DNA from 3 places in the Daeguia caeni genome. Region 1 is predicted to be linked to each of the others. Evidence: predicted binding sites of a transcription regulator. Region 1 holds the regulator's gene; each other region holds the start of a gene.

What was found. Region 1 encodes LexA, which represses DNA repair genes until DNA is damaged. Its sites were predicted from a motif close to TGTTCNNNNTGTGTTCNG; they were not measured.
Region 2: a site for LexA is predicted at 2,069-2,086, ahead of ACFO1V_RS12500 (glycosyl transferase). Genes of this name have one in related genera too.
Region 3: a site for LexA is predicted at 2,653-2,670, ahead of ACFO1V_RS00475 (helicase-related protein). Genes of this name have one in related genera too.

The regions. Positions count from the first base shown of each region.
Region 1 is NZ_JBHSEL010000053.1:134,463-139,644, forward strand. Features, by position in the region: gene trpC (indole-3-glycerol phosphate synthase TrpC) at 1-305, shown strand, start outside; gene moaC (cyclic pyranopterin monophosphate synthase MoaC) at 308-784, shown strand; gene ACFO1V_RS08570 (molybdopterin molybdotransferase MoeA) at 811-2,025, shown strand; gene lexA (transcriptional repressor LexA) at 2,231-2,947, shown strand; gene ACFO1V_RS08580 (ComEC/Rec2 family competence protein) at 3,210-5,182, opposite strand, start outside.
Region 2 is NZ_JBHSEL010000120.1:5,752-10,933, reverse strand. Features, by position in the region: gene ACFO1V_RS12510 (ribonuclease HII) at 39-710, opposite strand; gene ACFO1V_RS12505 (PA0069 family radical SAM protein) at 843-2,009, opposite strand; gene ACFO1V_RS12500 (glycosyl transferase) at 2,130-2,630, shown strand; gene ACFO1V_RS12495 (4-(cytidine 5'-diphospho)-2-C-methyl-D-erythritol kinase) at 2,634-3,506, opposite strand; gene ACFO1V_RS12490 (hypothetical protein) at 3,615-3,800, opposite strand; gene ACFO1V_RS12485 (S49 family peptidase) at 3,924-4,796, opposite strand; gene nhaA (Na+/H+ antiporter NhaA) at 4,888-5,182, opposite strand, start outside.
Region 3 is NZ_JBHSEL010000001.1:92,110-97,291, forward strand. Features, by position in the region: gene ACFO1V_RS00475 (helicase-related protein) at 1-2,519, opposite strand, end outside; gene ACFO1V_RS00480 (acetyl-CoA C-acetyltransferase) at 3,171-4,355, opposite strand; gene rpmF (50S ribosomal protein L32) at 4,616-4,795, opposite strand; gene mtgA (monofunctional biosynthetic peptidoglycan transglycosylase) at 4,945-5,182, opposite strand, start outside.

The DNA of each region.
Region 1 (5,182 bases):
TGGACGCGCTTATCGAAGTGCATGACGAAGCCGAGATGGAACGCGCGTTGAAACTGTCATCGAAACTGGTGGGCGTCAATAACCGCAATCTGCGCACCTTTGAAGTCGATCTCGCTGTTTCCGAACGACTCGCAAAGATGGTGCCGTCAGACCGTTTGCTCGTCGGTGAAAGCGGCATTTTTACCCATGATGACTGCCTGCGGCTGGAAAAAGCCGGTATTGGTACATTCCTGATCGGCGAAAGCCTGATGCGCAAGGCCGATGTGGCGGTCGCCACGCATGAACTACTGACCGGCAAGGCCTGACCATGGTATCCAGGCTCACACATATCGACCAGTCTGGCGCGGCCAATATGGTCGATGTCGGCAACAAGGACGAAACGGATCGCATCGCCATTGCCGAAGGCGCGGTGAAAATGAAACCGGAAACGCTTGCCCTCATTCTGGAGGGCAATGCGGCCAAGGGTGACGTCATCGCAACAGCGCGCATTGCAGGCATCATGGCAGCCAAGAAAACGGCTGATCTCATTCCGCTTTGCCACCCGCTGATGCTGAGCAAGGTTGCCGTCGACATCACCCCGGATCATGATCTGCCGGGGCTCCATGTTCGTGCCATCGCCAAACTCAAGGGCCGCACAGGTGTGGAGATGGAGGCACTCACGGCCGTTTCCGTCACATGTCTGACAATCTATGACATGGCCAAGGCAGCCGACAAACACATGGAAATCACGGGAATTCGTGTGGTTGAAAAATCCGGTGGCAAATCGGGCGACTGGAAAATCTGATTTCACCTGCCGTAACAGAGGCGCACATGTCCATGCTGTCCGTCGATGAAGCGCTTGAGCGCATCCTGTCCTCCGTCATGCCAACCGGTACAGAAACCGTGCCGATTGCCGAGGCTGGCAACCGGATTCTGGCAGAACCTGTCATCGCCAGACTGAATCAGCCGCCTTTCGACTGCTCGGCCATGGATGGCTATGCGCTGATTGCGCCAGAGCCGGTCACCTACCCTTTTACGGCTGAAATCATTGGCGAATCGGCTGCGGGCATGCATTTTACTGGCACGCTTCACCCCGGACAGGCCGTGCGCATTTTCACAGGCGCCCCCTTGCCTGATGGCGCGGATACGGTTGTCATACAGGAAAACACCGCGCGTACCGGCAATCAGGTTACGATTCTTGATGGTGTCAGCAAGGGCCGCCATATCCGTCGTGCCGGACTTGATTTTACCATGGGCGAGATGCTGGTCGAAACGGGAACAAGACTTGATGCGCGTCACCTTGCCCTGACTGCTGCAAGCGGCAATGCCACCGTGACGGTGGCGAAAAGGCCGCGCATCGCCATCCTTGCAACCGGCAATGAACTCGTGCTTCCCGGCACGCCTCCCGGCCCGGATCAGATCATTGCATCAAATAATTATGCCATCGGCGCGATCGTCCGCAGCGCCGGCGGCATTGCTGATGACCAGGGCATTCTGCATGATAATCTCGACATGATCACCACCGCGATTGACGCGGCGATTGCACGCGGATCCGACATTATTGTCACCTCTGGCGGCGCTTCTGTCGGAGACCATGATTATGTTGCCGCCGCCCTCAAGGCAAATCAGGTCGAGATCGGCTTCTGGAAAATCGCCATGCGCCCCGGCAAGCCGCTCATGTATGGACGAAAAACCATTAGCGGCCGAGTGGTGCATTTTCTAGGACTGCCCGGCAATCCGGTTTCAAGCTTCATCTGCAGCCTCGTCTTCCTGCGCCCGCTCATTGCGACACTCACAGGCCTGAAACAGACCGTCACACCGCAGCCAGCCATCCTCGGTGTCGACATGCCAACCAATGGCGAACGCCGGGATTTCGTCCGCGTCAAGCTGGAATCAGATGCAACAGGACGGCTTGTCGCTACGCCTTTTCCGGTGCAGGATTCTTCCATGTTGACAGCTCTGGCAAGGAGCGACGCCATTCTGATCAGGCGCGAAAATGCACCAGCCGCCAGGGCCGGCGATGACTGCGAGATCGTTCCCTTATGATAAAGAGCGGAAAATCAGCACCTATCGTTCTGTTTTTACTGCCAAATCGTAAACCCACCCGGCAGATGCCCGACAAACATGACGTTTCGGTCTTTTGAAAAGCGGAACAGGCTTTAATCTTTTTAAAACCATTGCAGAACAAGACTGGAACATATAGTGTTCGTTCTGGTTTTGTTTTTCTCGATTCTGTCGGAGGGCCGTTCGCATGTTAACCCGCAAACAGCACGAGCTTTTGCTGTTTATACACGAGCGACTGAAAGAAACGGGCATTCCGCCATCCTTCGATGAAATGAAGGAAGCGCTTGACCTTGCCTCGAAATCCGGCATCCATCGTCTGATCACGGCGCTGGAAGAACGCGGCTTCATCCGTAGGCTTCCCAACCGGGCACGCGCGCTGGAAGTTGTCCGCCTGCCTGATTCCATCGCCCCTGGGCTCAATGCGAAGAAGAAGTTCGCGCCAAGCGTGATCGAAGGCAGTCTCGGCAAGACACCACTGCCGAACAATGCAATTCCCATCTCGGCCAATAATGACTCGACCCGCACGGTTTCCGTGCCTGTCATGGGCCGCATTGCAGCCGGCGTACCAATCTCGGCCATCCAGAATCAGACCCACATGCTGAACCTGCCACCGGAAATGATCGGCCCCGGTGAGCATTATGCACTTGAAGTCAAGGGCGACTCGATGATCGAGGCCGGCATTTTTGATGGCGACACGGTCATCATCAAGCGCAGCGACAGCGCAACGCCGGGTGAAATCGTGGTGGCTCTGGTCGATGATGAAGAAGCAACCCTGAAACGCTTCCGGCGCAAGGGCGACTCCATCGCGCTTGAAGCAGCCAATCCGGCCTATGAAACCCGGATCTTTGGCCCTGACCGCGTACGCGTACAGGGCAAGCTGGTGGGGTTGATACGCCGCTATTAATGCGCCCTCGTCAAGGTGCCCCCTTATGATACACTGTCGAAATGCGCCAGATCGCGCTTCCGCATGTGGCGCTTCAAATGGACAGATTTGAAATGGACAGATTTGCTGCTTGATGTCGCGTGCCGACCGTCAACATGCATGAAAACAAAACTATTATAAATCAACAAAATAATCTGTTTTCCTGAATCAGATTATCAACCCTCTTTCTGTTATTGCAAACAGGCCTGCCTAGTCATTCTCATCTTCCATTGCCCCTGTCGGATTATTCTTGTGCCAGACGTTTCTGCTGCTGATAACTATCAGGCAATCCGCGTGCTGCGCGTGAATGGAGTCTGTGCTCATGCCATGGCCGCACTGGCACGCCTATGGCAAAGCGCAGCACGATGCCATGGTCCCCCGCCATCAGACTTGCCGGTTGCGACCAGTCTTCGGTCAGCATGGCCCTGGAAACAGGAAGCCCGTCTTGCCTTTCCGGCCATTTCATTTCCGCTTCTACCCCACCATCATCGTTTTCAGCAGCCAAGACTGTCATGGCACGAGCGGCTGGTGCCCCGTCCGGCCAGTGCCTGTCCTCCAGCCAGATTTCCAGTGCACCGGCCAGAGCAAGCTGCTGGCGTGTGATGGTCAGCTTGTCCGGATCTTTGCAGCGCAAGGATTTTCCGGGAATTGCCAGAACGACAATATCACCAATATTGCAGGCAGCCTCCTCCATGGCCGGCCGGTTCGTATAGGTCAGCATCCGCCCATCGCGCAGGCTGATTGCGCATAGCCCTTCCTCACAGAGAAAACTATCGTCCGTGATAGATGCTACCGCGCCACTGCTGCTTTGGCGGGGCGGCAGGAAGGCACGGACGAGATAGGCTTTGCCCCAATTATCTTTCGTGAACCTGGACGGACGCGTCTGATTAAGCGCCATATCGCCATTGGAAAGCCGCACGGCCACAAGCTTTGCATCTTCCGAGACGAGAATGTCGGGCATTGGCGCGCGGATGAAGACAACAAGACCGATGACCATGAGTGGTACAGCCAGAAGCCTTAACCACGTCGTGAGCGTAACGAGCAGGATGATCGCCAATGCCCAGCTGAGAAGTGTGGGCACAGGCATGGCGCCTGGATTGCCATCCGGCGCCCATGCAGCCACATTTTCTGCAATCGCACGCACCAGCCAGACGCCGAACCCCATGATCTGCAATGGCAACCAGTCGAGCTCAACAGGCATCAACAACAGCCCCAGCACGCCAAATGGCATGATGATCAGGGATATGGCAGGCAGCGACAGAACATTGCCGACGAGTCCTAACGGAGCGGTATTGTTGAAGTGATAGGCGGCAAAAACACCGCTGGCAGCTCCGGCGACAATTGATGTTGCGGCGGTAAAGAACACCGGTCTTGCAATCATGCTGGCAAACGGGCTTGCGCCGGGAATCCCCACTGGCGCAGGCTGCTCATTACCGGCATGTCTTTTCAGCCACCACGCATAGGCTGCAATCAGCGCGGCGGTGGCTGCAAATGACATCTGGAAACTCGGCCCCAGCACTTCATGCGGCGTGATGGCGATGGTCAGCATGGCTGCAATGGCAATATTGCGCATGCTCATGGCGCGCCGGTCGGAAAGTACGGCAAGCAGCATGACGACGATCATGATATAGCTGCGCTGTGCGGCGATATCCGCGCCCGACAGAGCAAGATAGAACGTGCAGCTCAACAGCGACAGAAAGGCTGCGATCTTTTTCACCGGATAGCGCAGACTGAAACCGGGAAACAGCGCAAAGAGCGAGCGCAGGGATACCATGACCACTCCCGCCGCCAGCGCCAGATGAAGCCCCGATATGGACAGGATATGCGCCAGACCTGCCTTGCGCAGATCCTCATTGGTCTTGTCACTGATCCCGGCGCGGATTCCCGTAATCAACGCTGCCGCAACACTGCCATCCTCCCCGGCAAGTGTGGTCTCAACCCGCTCCGATATCCGTACGCGCAGGGCAGCGATCCAGCTGCTTGCCTGCCCATGGATTCCCTCTGCCGGAGGTACGTTGACCAGTCTGGGCGTACCCAGAAAAAAACCATTGGCACCAATACCCGTGAAATAGCTGTTGAAGGCAAAATCATAATTGCCCGGACGAACCGGGCCGGATGGCATGCGCAGGCGCACAAAACCCTGAAGTCCGCTTCCGACAGATGTTGCAGCGGGAATATCGTGCGCTGTCACCCGTACGCGCTGCGGTGCATGGCGCA
Region 2 (5,182 bases), on a different contig from region 1:
AGGCAAGCGCGCTTGAAATGTGCATATGACTGGCAGCGCTATTGCTTATGCCGGGTGAAGCGGCCCTTGATTGGTGCGAAACTATAGCGGTGCAAAGCTTCGACGGGACCATTCGTTTCAATCGCCTTGCGATGGCGGGCTGTGCCATAGCCGGCATGAACTTCAAAGCCATAGGCTGGATGAACCGCTCCTGCCTGTTCCATCATGCGATCACGGCTGACCTTGGCAATGATGGAGGCGGCGGCGATGGACAAAGAGCGTTGATCGCCCTTGACGAGCGCAAGGCCCGGGCAGGGAAGGTGGGGCGGCATATCACGCCCGTCAATCAGGGCATGATCCGGGAGCAGGGGCAACCCTGTTGCGGCACGGCGCATTGCCTCAAGTGCGGCCTTGCGAATGTCTGACGCATCAATGCCACGTGCGCAAACAGAGGCAACCGATACCGCCAAGGCTGATGTCAGGATCGTGTCAAACAGCTGATTGCGTCGGGCTGCACTCAGCCGTTTGGAATCATCAAGCCCGCTTGGCAGGTTGTCAGGATCAAGGATCACGGCAGCGGCAACCACCGGGCCTGCCAGTGGTCCTCGTCCTGCTTCATCAATGCCTGCGACGAGACGAAAGCCGCGCATGTTGAGCCGTTTTTCTTCCGAAAAATCGGGCGCAAGGGTGAGTTCAAAAAGAAGCGGAGAATCAGAAGCAGGACTGGTCATGAGGTGGCGATGCTGTCACTGCTTCCAATTCTCCGCAAGGCCCCGGCAAGAGGTGTGGCGGGTAAACGGGGCCTTATTCAGTGTTCATTGCATATTCCGAAACAAAACGGTTCGCAGTCATGACCGGAAAGCTCAGAAAAGCGAAAGCTGTTTTCCACCCTTTTCAATCGGCGCAAACAGATCGGTCCGCAGGCGTAGTCGTTGACGGTTGAAGCCCAGCTTGCGCGCGGCCATTTCAAAACGGCGGCCGATGGCCCAGGCATAGGGGCCGGTGCCGCGCATGCGCTTGCCCCATTCGGCGTCATAATCCTTGCCATCGCGCATGGAACGCACCAGGGACATGACATGACGATAGCGGTCGGGGTAATTGCGCAAAAGCCAGTCCTTGAACAGCGGGGCGACCTCGTAGGGCAGGCGCAACAGCACATAGCCGGCCTCACGCGCGCCCTGTGCATAGGCTGCATCCAGAATGCGTTCTATCTCATGGTCATTGATGGCCGGGATAACTGGCCCCATCATGACGGATGTGGGAATGCCGGCCTCGGAAAGCTTGCGAATCGCCTGCAGCCGCAAGGTGGGGGTAGAGGCCCGGGGCTCCATGGATCGCGCCAGATGTGCATCCAGCGTCGTGACAGAAAGCGCCACCTTGGCAAGGCCCTTTTCGGCCATGCGGGACAGGATGTCGATGTCGCGCGTCACCAGTGCCGATTTGGTGACGATGACAACCGGATGGTTGGCTGCTGCCAGCACGTCCAGAATGTCGCGCATGATGCGCCATTTGCGTTCGATCGGCTGATAAGGATCGGTATTGGTGCCGATGGCTATTGGCTTGGGCTGGTAGCCCGGTTTTGCCAGCTCACGTTCAAGCAGGCGCGGGGCATCCGGCTTGGCAAAGAGCCTGGCTTCAAAATCAAGCCCCGCCGACAGGCCCATATAGCTGTGCGTGGGCCGTGCGAAGCAATAGATGCAGCCATGTTCGCAGCCGCGATAAGGATTGATCGAACGGTCGAAATTGATATCAGGCGAGTCGTTGCGCGTGATGATGGTGCGTGGCTTTTCAATCTGGACTTCAGTCTTGAACGGCTCAAGCTCCTCAAGCGTCATCCAGCCATCATCAAAGACGTGGCGTGTTTCGGTTTCAAACCGGCCAGATGGGTTGAGACCCGCTCCCCGACCACGCCGCCTTGAATGATCAATGCGCAATCCCGCTTCAGTGACGAGCGCATTGGCAAGGCTGGCGCGATCAGTACCCGCACCATTGGCAAAAGCGATCTTGTCTGCCTGAAGTATCACGTCCATCGTCATCTCCTGAGGCGATCATTCGACTCACATCCGATAAAACAAAATAGGCCAAGAACGAGAACAAAGCAAGAACATATGCTGCTTGGCGATCGGGACGGATTGTTATAAGAAAAGCATATGCTCGCTGTGATTTTCCCCACCGATAATTCTGAAAGGCTCTTGGCCCATAGTCTGGCGACGCTGGTGCCGGCAGTGGTTGATGGCTTGGTGCGGCGCGTTGCCGTCATTGATTCTGGTTCAACGGATGATACGGCACTTGTTGCGGAAGGGGCGGGCTGTTCGTTTCACCCTGCAGCAGAGATCGAGTGCGCGGTTACAGGTCTGAATGCGCCTTGGTTGCTCATTCTGCAGCCGGGCGCACTGTTGCCGGATGGCTGGGTAGACAGGGTGCGCATGCATGTCGAAAAGCATAAAGGGCCGGCGCAATTCATGACATCCCATGACGGGAGGCTGGGCGGATTGCTGCAATTGTTCGGCACGAAGCGAAAGCTTGATGCTGGCCTGCTCATCGAGCGCCAGCAATTCGTGTCCCTGTTGCGGGATGGCGTGAAGCTTGAGGATATGCCGCAACGGCTGAAGCCAATCCGCCTGAAGCAGGTCGTTTTGGCAGTACCTTGATATTCATCTTTTGTCTGAAGCAATGGTCATTGTTGCGGCGATGAACCAGTCCGGCTTTTGCGCGGCAAGCTTTTCTGCCGCCTGCCTTGCAGCCTGCGGATCACGAAACAGCGCAAAGCAGGTCGCGCCTGATCCAGACATCTGGGCATGATCAGCCCCTATATCGCGCAACAGTGCGAGCACATCGGCAATATGCGGTGCGATTGTCAGGGCTGCGGGCAGCAGGTCGTTGCGTGTATTGGCAAGATAGCGAAACAGCGCGTCAGTGCTGTCGAGGCGTGGCGGTTCGAGCGCGGGATTGTCGCGCTTGTTGAGCGTGCGGAAGACGTCAGGCGTGGCAAGTGGCGTGCCGTCATTGACCAGAAGCATGGACAGGGCTGGCAATGCATCCACATGGCTTAAATCCTCGCCAATGCCGCGCGCCAGAACTGGAGTGCCCCTGGCCGCGCCGTGCAGGCACATGGGCAGATCTGCCCCAAGCGTCAGGCCGATTGCAAGCAAGGTGTCGAATGACAGGCCAAGCTGCCAATATGCATTCAGCGCCAGCATGGTTGCGGCCGCATCGCTGGAGCCGCCGCCAATGCCGGCTGCAATGGGCAGGTTTTTCTCAAGGTGAATGGCAACGGGTGTTGCTGTGCCGGGCGCTTGCGCGCGTAATGCATCGCGCGCACGGATGACCAGATTGCGCTCATCGGTTGGAACAGCCGCAGCAAAACGGCCAGAGACAGTGAAACTGTCGTGATCCGCTGGCGAGACGATGATGCGGTCGCCATCACAGGCGAAGACCACCAGCATGTCGAGCAGATGATAGCCATCCGCGCGCTGCCCGGTAACATGCAGTGCAAGATTGATCTTGGCGGGCGCAAGCCATTCCATGCGTGGGCTTAACGGGCACAGTTTTCCGGGGCGCGGGTTTGCCGTCGCAGGGCTTGCGCAACGGGTGGTGTTCATGGGTATGTTCAACCCCTATCCGCTGTCGAAGGGTCAGTCTTTGCTGACGTAATATTCGCCGGTTTTGGGGTCCTGCACCAAGGTTCCATGCGCACGGTTCTGTGCTTCCTTTTCAGCCCGGCGTACACGCTGTGATACGCGTGCAGCCTCCCGCTTGAAGGAGCGGTAGCCGTACCATGCGGCAATGGCGATCAGCAGCAGGAAGATAAGCTGTGGCATGGCCTTTATCCTTCGGCGGCATGCTCCGGAAACGTTTCCCGGACGCAATTGTTGTCCTGATGAGACTGAAGAGGCAGAAATCCGCCTCTTCTCTTTCAGCATATCATGGCGGAAGGATGGAATTCAAAGCCCATAACGGGCCCAAAGCGTTTTTTCTTCCGCAACCGCGGCCAGCCCGTGGCCAAGCTGGGCGGCAATATCTGCCGCGTTGCTTTCATCGAGCTTCAGGCTGACGCCCGGCAGTTTCTGTCCAAGCAGACCGCGCTGGGCATGAATGAGCTTGAGCTTGACCTTGGGGCCATATTGTTTGCGCAGGACCGAGCGCATGTCACCCAGTCCATCGATCAGGCCAAGCTGCAGGGATCTGACGCCTGTCCAGAACTGACCGGTGAAGAGGTCGGGATTATCGGCCAGTCTTGAGCCGCGACGTTCCTTGACGAGATTGATGAAGGTCTGATGCACATCCTGCTGCAGCGCCTTCAGTCGTTCCACATCATCCTGCTTTTCCGGCAGGAAGGGATCAAGCGTCACCTTGTTGTCGCCGGCCGTATAGACACGACGCTCGACGCCGATCTTCTTCATCAGTTCCGTAAAGCCGAAGGTGGCGGAAACAACACCGATCGAGCCGACAATGGAAGAAGGATCGGCATGGATTTCATCGCCTGCGGTTGCAATCATATAGCCGCCAGATGCGGCGATATCTTCGACAAAGACATAGACCTTCTTGTTGTTCTCGACCGCGAGATCACGAATGCGCCGGTAAATCAGATGCGACTGCACCGGTGATCCGCCGGGCGAATTCAGCGATATGGCAATGGCGGGTGCCTCCTTGTCGCTGAAAGCCTTTTCCAGAACCGATGCCACGGATGCGAGCGACAATACCGGCCGCATTGGCGTGCCGCCTGACATGATCATGCCATGCAGGCGAACGACAGGGATTTCAAGCGATTGAGAACGAAAGCGGCGAGGAACAAAACGCGTCAGCAATCCCAACAAGATCAACTCCAGAATTTTCCGAAAAATATGATGACAATGTAAGGATTGCTGTTTGGTGGTGTAAAGTGTTGCGCCACAATTATTGGTGGTTTTATGCTTTCCTGGTTGTCGTAATCAGCCGTAGCATGAGATAGCCGATGACCGCCGACAGGGCCGAGCCGGACAGAACGCCGATCTTGGTTTCAGTCTGCAGGAATTCGGACGGAAACGATAGAAGGCCGATGAAGATACTCATCGTAAAGCCGATGCCGCACAGGATCGCCACGCCATAAAGCTGCGCCCAGCTGACGCCTGCCGGCTTTTCTGCAAAGCCGGTCTTGATCGCAAGCCATGCCGCGCCAAAGACACCAAGTTGTTTGCCGACAAACAGGCCGATCATGACGCCA
Region 3 (5,182 bases), on a different contig from region 1:
TGAGCTTCTGCCTCTGCCGTCACGGCATCAAGTTCAGCAAGCTTTGCCGCAACGGACGCCGCATCCATCGTCTCGCTGCGATAGCCAAGGCTCTTCAGAATTTCTTCCATGTCTTCCGAGGTTGCCCCCAGGATCGACATCATGGCAGGTGTCACGATGAAACGGCCGCCATCGAACGCGCCATCCGGGCGCGCACCCGATCCCGGGCGCCAGGCAAGCGCCGGACGGATGAGGTCTGCAAGGCGCTCAAGAATATCAATGCGCACCGCACGACGGCCAAGCACACGATAACCGGCCAGGCGATAGAATTGCTGATCAAAGTTCGGATCAACCACAACCGAGGTGCGGCCTGCGGCCAGAACCTGCACCACATCGCCATAGCCCGGGCGTTCACGCGCATCGTTCTTCAGCGCCCACAGGAGCGTGATGAGTCCAGCCGGCGCGGGCTTGAGCAGCATCGGCATGAAGACATGATAGGCGCCGAAGCGAACACCCAGGCGGCGCAGTGCTGCACGTGAATCCTGATCCAGCCCCCGCACCTCTTCCGCCACATCGCGACGCGGCAAAATACCGAGATTTTCGACAATCTGGAAAGCAAGACCGCGTGTCATGCCCGTCAGCGCATCGGCATTGGCCAGATCATGCAGCGGCTTCAGCACTGTCTCAATGTGATGGGCAATGAAACGCTCGATACGGGCTGCAACCTTCTCGCGCGCCGGGCCGGTCAGCTGCTCATCCGCCAGAATGACCGCACGCGGCTTCAGGATTTCCTCGCTTGCAACCAGCATGGCGACAGGTGCCCCCACCCAGCGCAGCACGCCGTCAGAACCAATGGCGAAATCGCCATTGGGCGCTGCCGCAAACCGTTCGGCGCGACGTTCAAATTCCACCGCAAGCGCCTTCTGCGCTGCCGCCTTCACGGCCTTGGCATCCGGGCCATCGGCCTGAACATCGGCAGTAAAACGGAAACCGTCCAGTTGGCCGACATTATGACCCTCGACAATCACGTCTCCGGTCGGACTAATTTCTGCTTCCAGCATAGTATTCTCTCTCAGGCGCCTCATAAGCACGCTTGTCCTGCGGTCTACAAAGCGTTTCGTCAACCTCTCATGCAGCGCGTCGGACAGTCTATCCTCTATTTCGCGCGTCTTTTCCTGCCAGTGTGTCGGATCGGCAAGCCATCCGGGCCTGTGCGACACAAAGGTCCAGGTGCGAATTTGCGCCACGCGGTGCGACAGAGTGTCGATTTCCCCCTCCGTGCTGTCGGCGCGGCGTACCTGCTCGCTCATATAATCTTCATCGACGCTCCCCCGGCGAACCAGATCCTGGTAAATGGTTGCAATGATGTCGGCATGTTGTGCTGGCGCTATCTTACGATAATCAGGCAGCGCACAGGCATCCCACAAAAGCTGTATTCTTTCCGGCGTTGTGGCAAGCGCCGTAATGTCTTCGTCTTTCGACAAATTTTCAAGCGCCTGTTGATCGACCGCCGGCAAGGCCCGCGTCAGCCCCTCGACCGGTGCCGGCGTCTCAAGCGAACGCAACAGCGCATTGATCGACGAGAAATCAAACCGGCTCGTGCGCCATTGCAGCACCTTCACCGGATCGAACTCATGCGCCTCGACACGCTCGACCAGTTCGACATCAAACGGATCAACCTGTCCCGTCACGCCAAATGTGCCATCGCGCACATGCCGGCCGGCGCGCCCGGCAATCTGCCCCACTTCGGCAGGCGTCAGATCGCGGAACTGATAGCCGTCATATTTGCGATTCTGCGCAAAGGCGACATGATCGACATCCAGATTAAGCCCCATGCCAATGGCGTCGGTGGCAACCAGAAAATCCACGTCACCGGATTGATAAAGCTCGACCTGCGCATTGCGCGTGCGCGGGCTGAGCGCACCCATTACCACCGCCGCACCACCGCGCTGGCGACGGATGAGTTCGGCAATGGCATAAACCTCTTCCGCCGAAAAGGCGACAATGGCTGAACGCTCCGGCAGGCGCGTGATCTTCTTCGATCCGGCATAGGTAAGCTGCGACAGACGCGGCCGCGTGACAATATTCACCCCGCGCAAAAGTTTCTCCAGAATGCCGCGCATGGTCGCAGCACCAAGCAGCAGCGTTTCCTGGCGCCCGCGCAGATGCAGGATGCGATCGGTGAAGATATGGCCGCGTTCCAGGTCGCCTGCGAGCTGCACTTCGTCAATCGCGACAAAGGCGGCATCCGTATGCCGTGGCATGGCCTCCACCGTACAGACCGAATAGCGCGCCCCCGGCGGCACGATCTTCTCCTCCCCTGTCACCAGCGAGACATTGGCGGCCCCCACGCGCTCGACAACGCGATTATAGACCTCGCGCGCCAGAAGGCGCAGCGGCAGACCGATGATCCCGCTGCCATAGGACAGCATGCGCTCAATGGCCAGATGCGTCTTGCCTGTATTGGTCGGCCCCAGAACAGCAGTCACATCGCGACCGCTCAGGACCAGAGGCAAATCATGGGCAGGGTACTGGTTCATGCCAAATTCGAATTCCCGGAATATAAAATCCCGCGATAGCATTATCTGAAGTCAATCGAAAGCGCTCCTGTAAAGTTTAAGGCCATTACCCAAAATCTCTTGCGGCTTTTTACGGCCTCCCTACTTTAACCAATAGAACGACTCTGGAACGAATCGGCTACGAATCGCTGACCTCCGATCTTTCCCTGTTTGTTCACGGCTACATATTGTGACGTCAATACGACCCCACACAACATGATGAATCAAGATAAAAAGAGGAAGGCCTTTGCTGCGGCATCTGCCGGTGTCGCGTTAACCTTTGGCAAAAGACCGAAAAATCATTGTGCCTGCATTGCCTGCCAGTTTTAAGAAAAAATTAATAAATACTTATGGTTGGTTAATACAGACAAGCCCGGACCGGCCATTTCATTAACTTTCAGGTCAAAGGCAGAACGAATCAGCGACGAATCGGTGATGGCTGATGTTTCCCGTTTTGTTCACACAATATGTAGTGGTTTTATTCGGCGCCTTCTACAAGCCGGAACGTAAAACCGCCGCCTGAGCGGCCGATTCGACGCATTCTGTTAACTTTTTCACGCTCCTGGTGGCACCAAAAGCAAACGGGCAAAGGCTTGCGCCACTGCCCGTTGCCGTTTCATCTGGAAAACCGGATCAGTCACGTTCAAGGCACATGGCAATGCCCATGCCACCGCCAATACACAGCGTTGCAAGACCGCGCCTCGCATCGCGCCGCTTCATTTCATAAAGCAGGGTGGTCAGGATGCGCGCGCCTGAAGCGCCGATCGGGTGGCCAATGGCAATGGCGCCGCCATTGACATTGACGATCTCAGGATTGAGCCCCAGATCACGCACCACGGCACAGGACTGTGCCGCAAAGGCCTCATTTGCCTCGACCAGATCAAGATCTGCCACAGTCCAGCCGGCCTTTTCCAGCGCCTTGCGCGAGGCCGGGATCGGGCCCGTGCCCATGATCGACGGATCCACACCTGCCGTTGCCCAGGAGACGATACGTGCCAAAGGTGATGCACCGCGCCTGGCGGCCTCTTCCGCGCTCATCAGCACGACGGCTGCCGCCCCGTCATTGATGCCCGAAGCATTGCCTGCCGTCACCGTGCCTTCCTTTTCAAAGGCTGGCTTCAGCTTGGCCAGCCCCTCAAGCGTCGTGCCGGGGCGAATGTATTCGTCCGCATTCACCACGACCTCGCCCTTGCGGCTTTTAACCGTTACCGGCGCAATTTCCTCCTCAAACCGGCCCGCCTTCTGGGCTGCTTCCGCCTTCTGCTGCGAGGCCAGCGCAAATTCATCCTGCTCACTGCGGCTCAGCTGCCATTGGCGCGCAATATTCTCGGCCGTAACACCCATATGATAGCCATGGAAGGCATCCGTCAGGCCATCATGGATCATAGTGTCGACCATTTTGAAATCGCCCATCTTCACGCCGCTGCGCAGATGCGCGCAATGCGGCGCCATGGACATGGATTCCTGCCCGCCAGCGACAACAATCCTGGCGTCGCCGGCCAGAATCTGCTGCATGCCAAGTGCAACCGCGCGCAGACCCGAACCGCAAAGCTGATTGATGACAAAGGCGGTTGCCTCCTGACGGCAGCCTGCGGCCATTGCCGTCTGGCGTGCCGGATTCTGTCCTGCGCCCGCGGTCAACACCTGCCCCAGAATGACTTCATCCACCTCGCTTGCCGTCACGCCTGCACGCTCAAGCGCCGCCTTCACCGCAACCGCCCCCAGCTCATGCGCTGGCACATTGGCAAAAGCACCATTGAAGGCTCCTACGGCCGTTCGTGCGGCACCGACGATGACGATGGAATCTGGGCTGGTCATTTTCTCTCCCCTTGCGCGCATTGCTCTCAAGCGCATGTTTTACCCATTCGCTGCAGCGAACAGGGCATGATGAAATCCGGCATACAAAAGACAAAAAACGCCCGCTTTGCAAGCGCCAAGGCGACAATCGCCAGCCCCGTCTTCATGCAAAGTGGGAACCATGTTGCAACAAAAAGGAAACGCCGCTTCCGGCAAACCGGAAACGGCGTTTGAAAAAGTCTGGCGGGCAGACCGGAAAACCGGTCAGCCTGATATCCAGCTTATTCCTTCGGCTCAAGAACCTGACGGCCGCGATACATACCGCTCTTCAGATCGATATGATGCGGACGACGCAGTTCGCCCGAGTTCTTGTCTTCAACATAGGTCGGTGCCTTCAGCGCGTCGGCCGAACGGCGCATACCGCGCTTCGACGGAGAAGTTTTTCGTTTTGGTACTGCCATGGATCCAGCTCCACTGATCGGTCAATAAACGTCCGGCACGGCCCCGGTGGAGCCTGTCACAGCGGACAAAATTCCGGAAAGTCACGTGCCTATACACGCTCTCGCGCCATTTGACCAGTCGGACTCGCATTTTTTTTCAATTGATCCTGTTATTGGACACAAGTGACATAGGGCCCGGAGCGCAGCGCACGTCGCTGCACGATATTGGCAATGCGTTGCATGTTGCGCGTTGGCTTGGCCGGATTGCGCATGATCGGGTTCGGCAGGGTCACGGCCAGAAGCGCTGCCTGCCGTGCATTCAGCTTCGATGCCGGGCGGTTGAAATAATGCTGGGCGGCTGCCTCAATGCCATAAATGCCCGGTCCCCATTCGGCAATGTTGAGATAG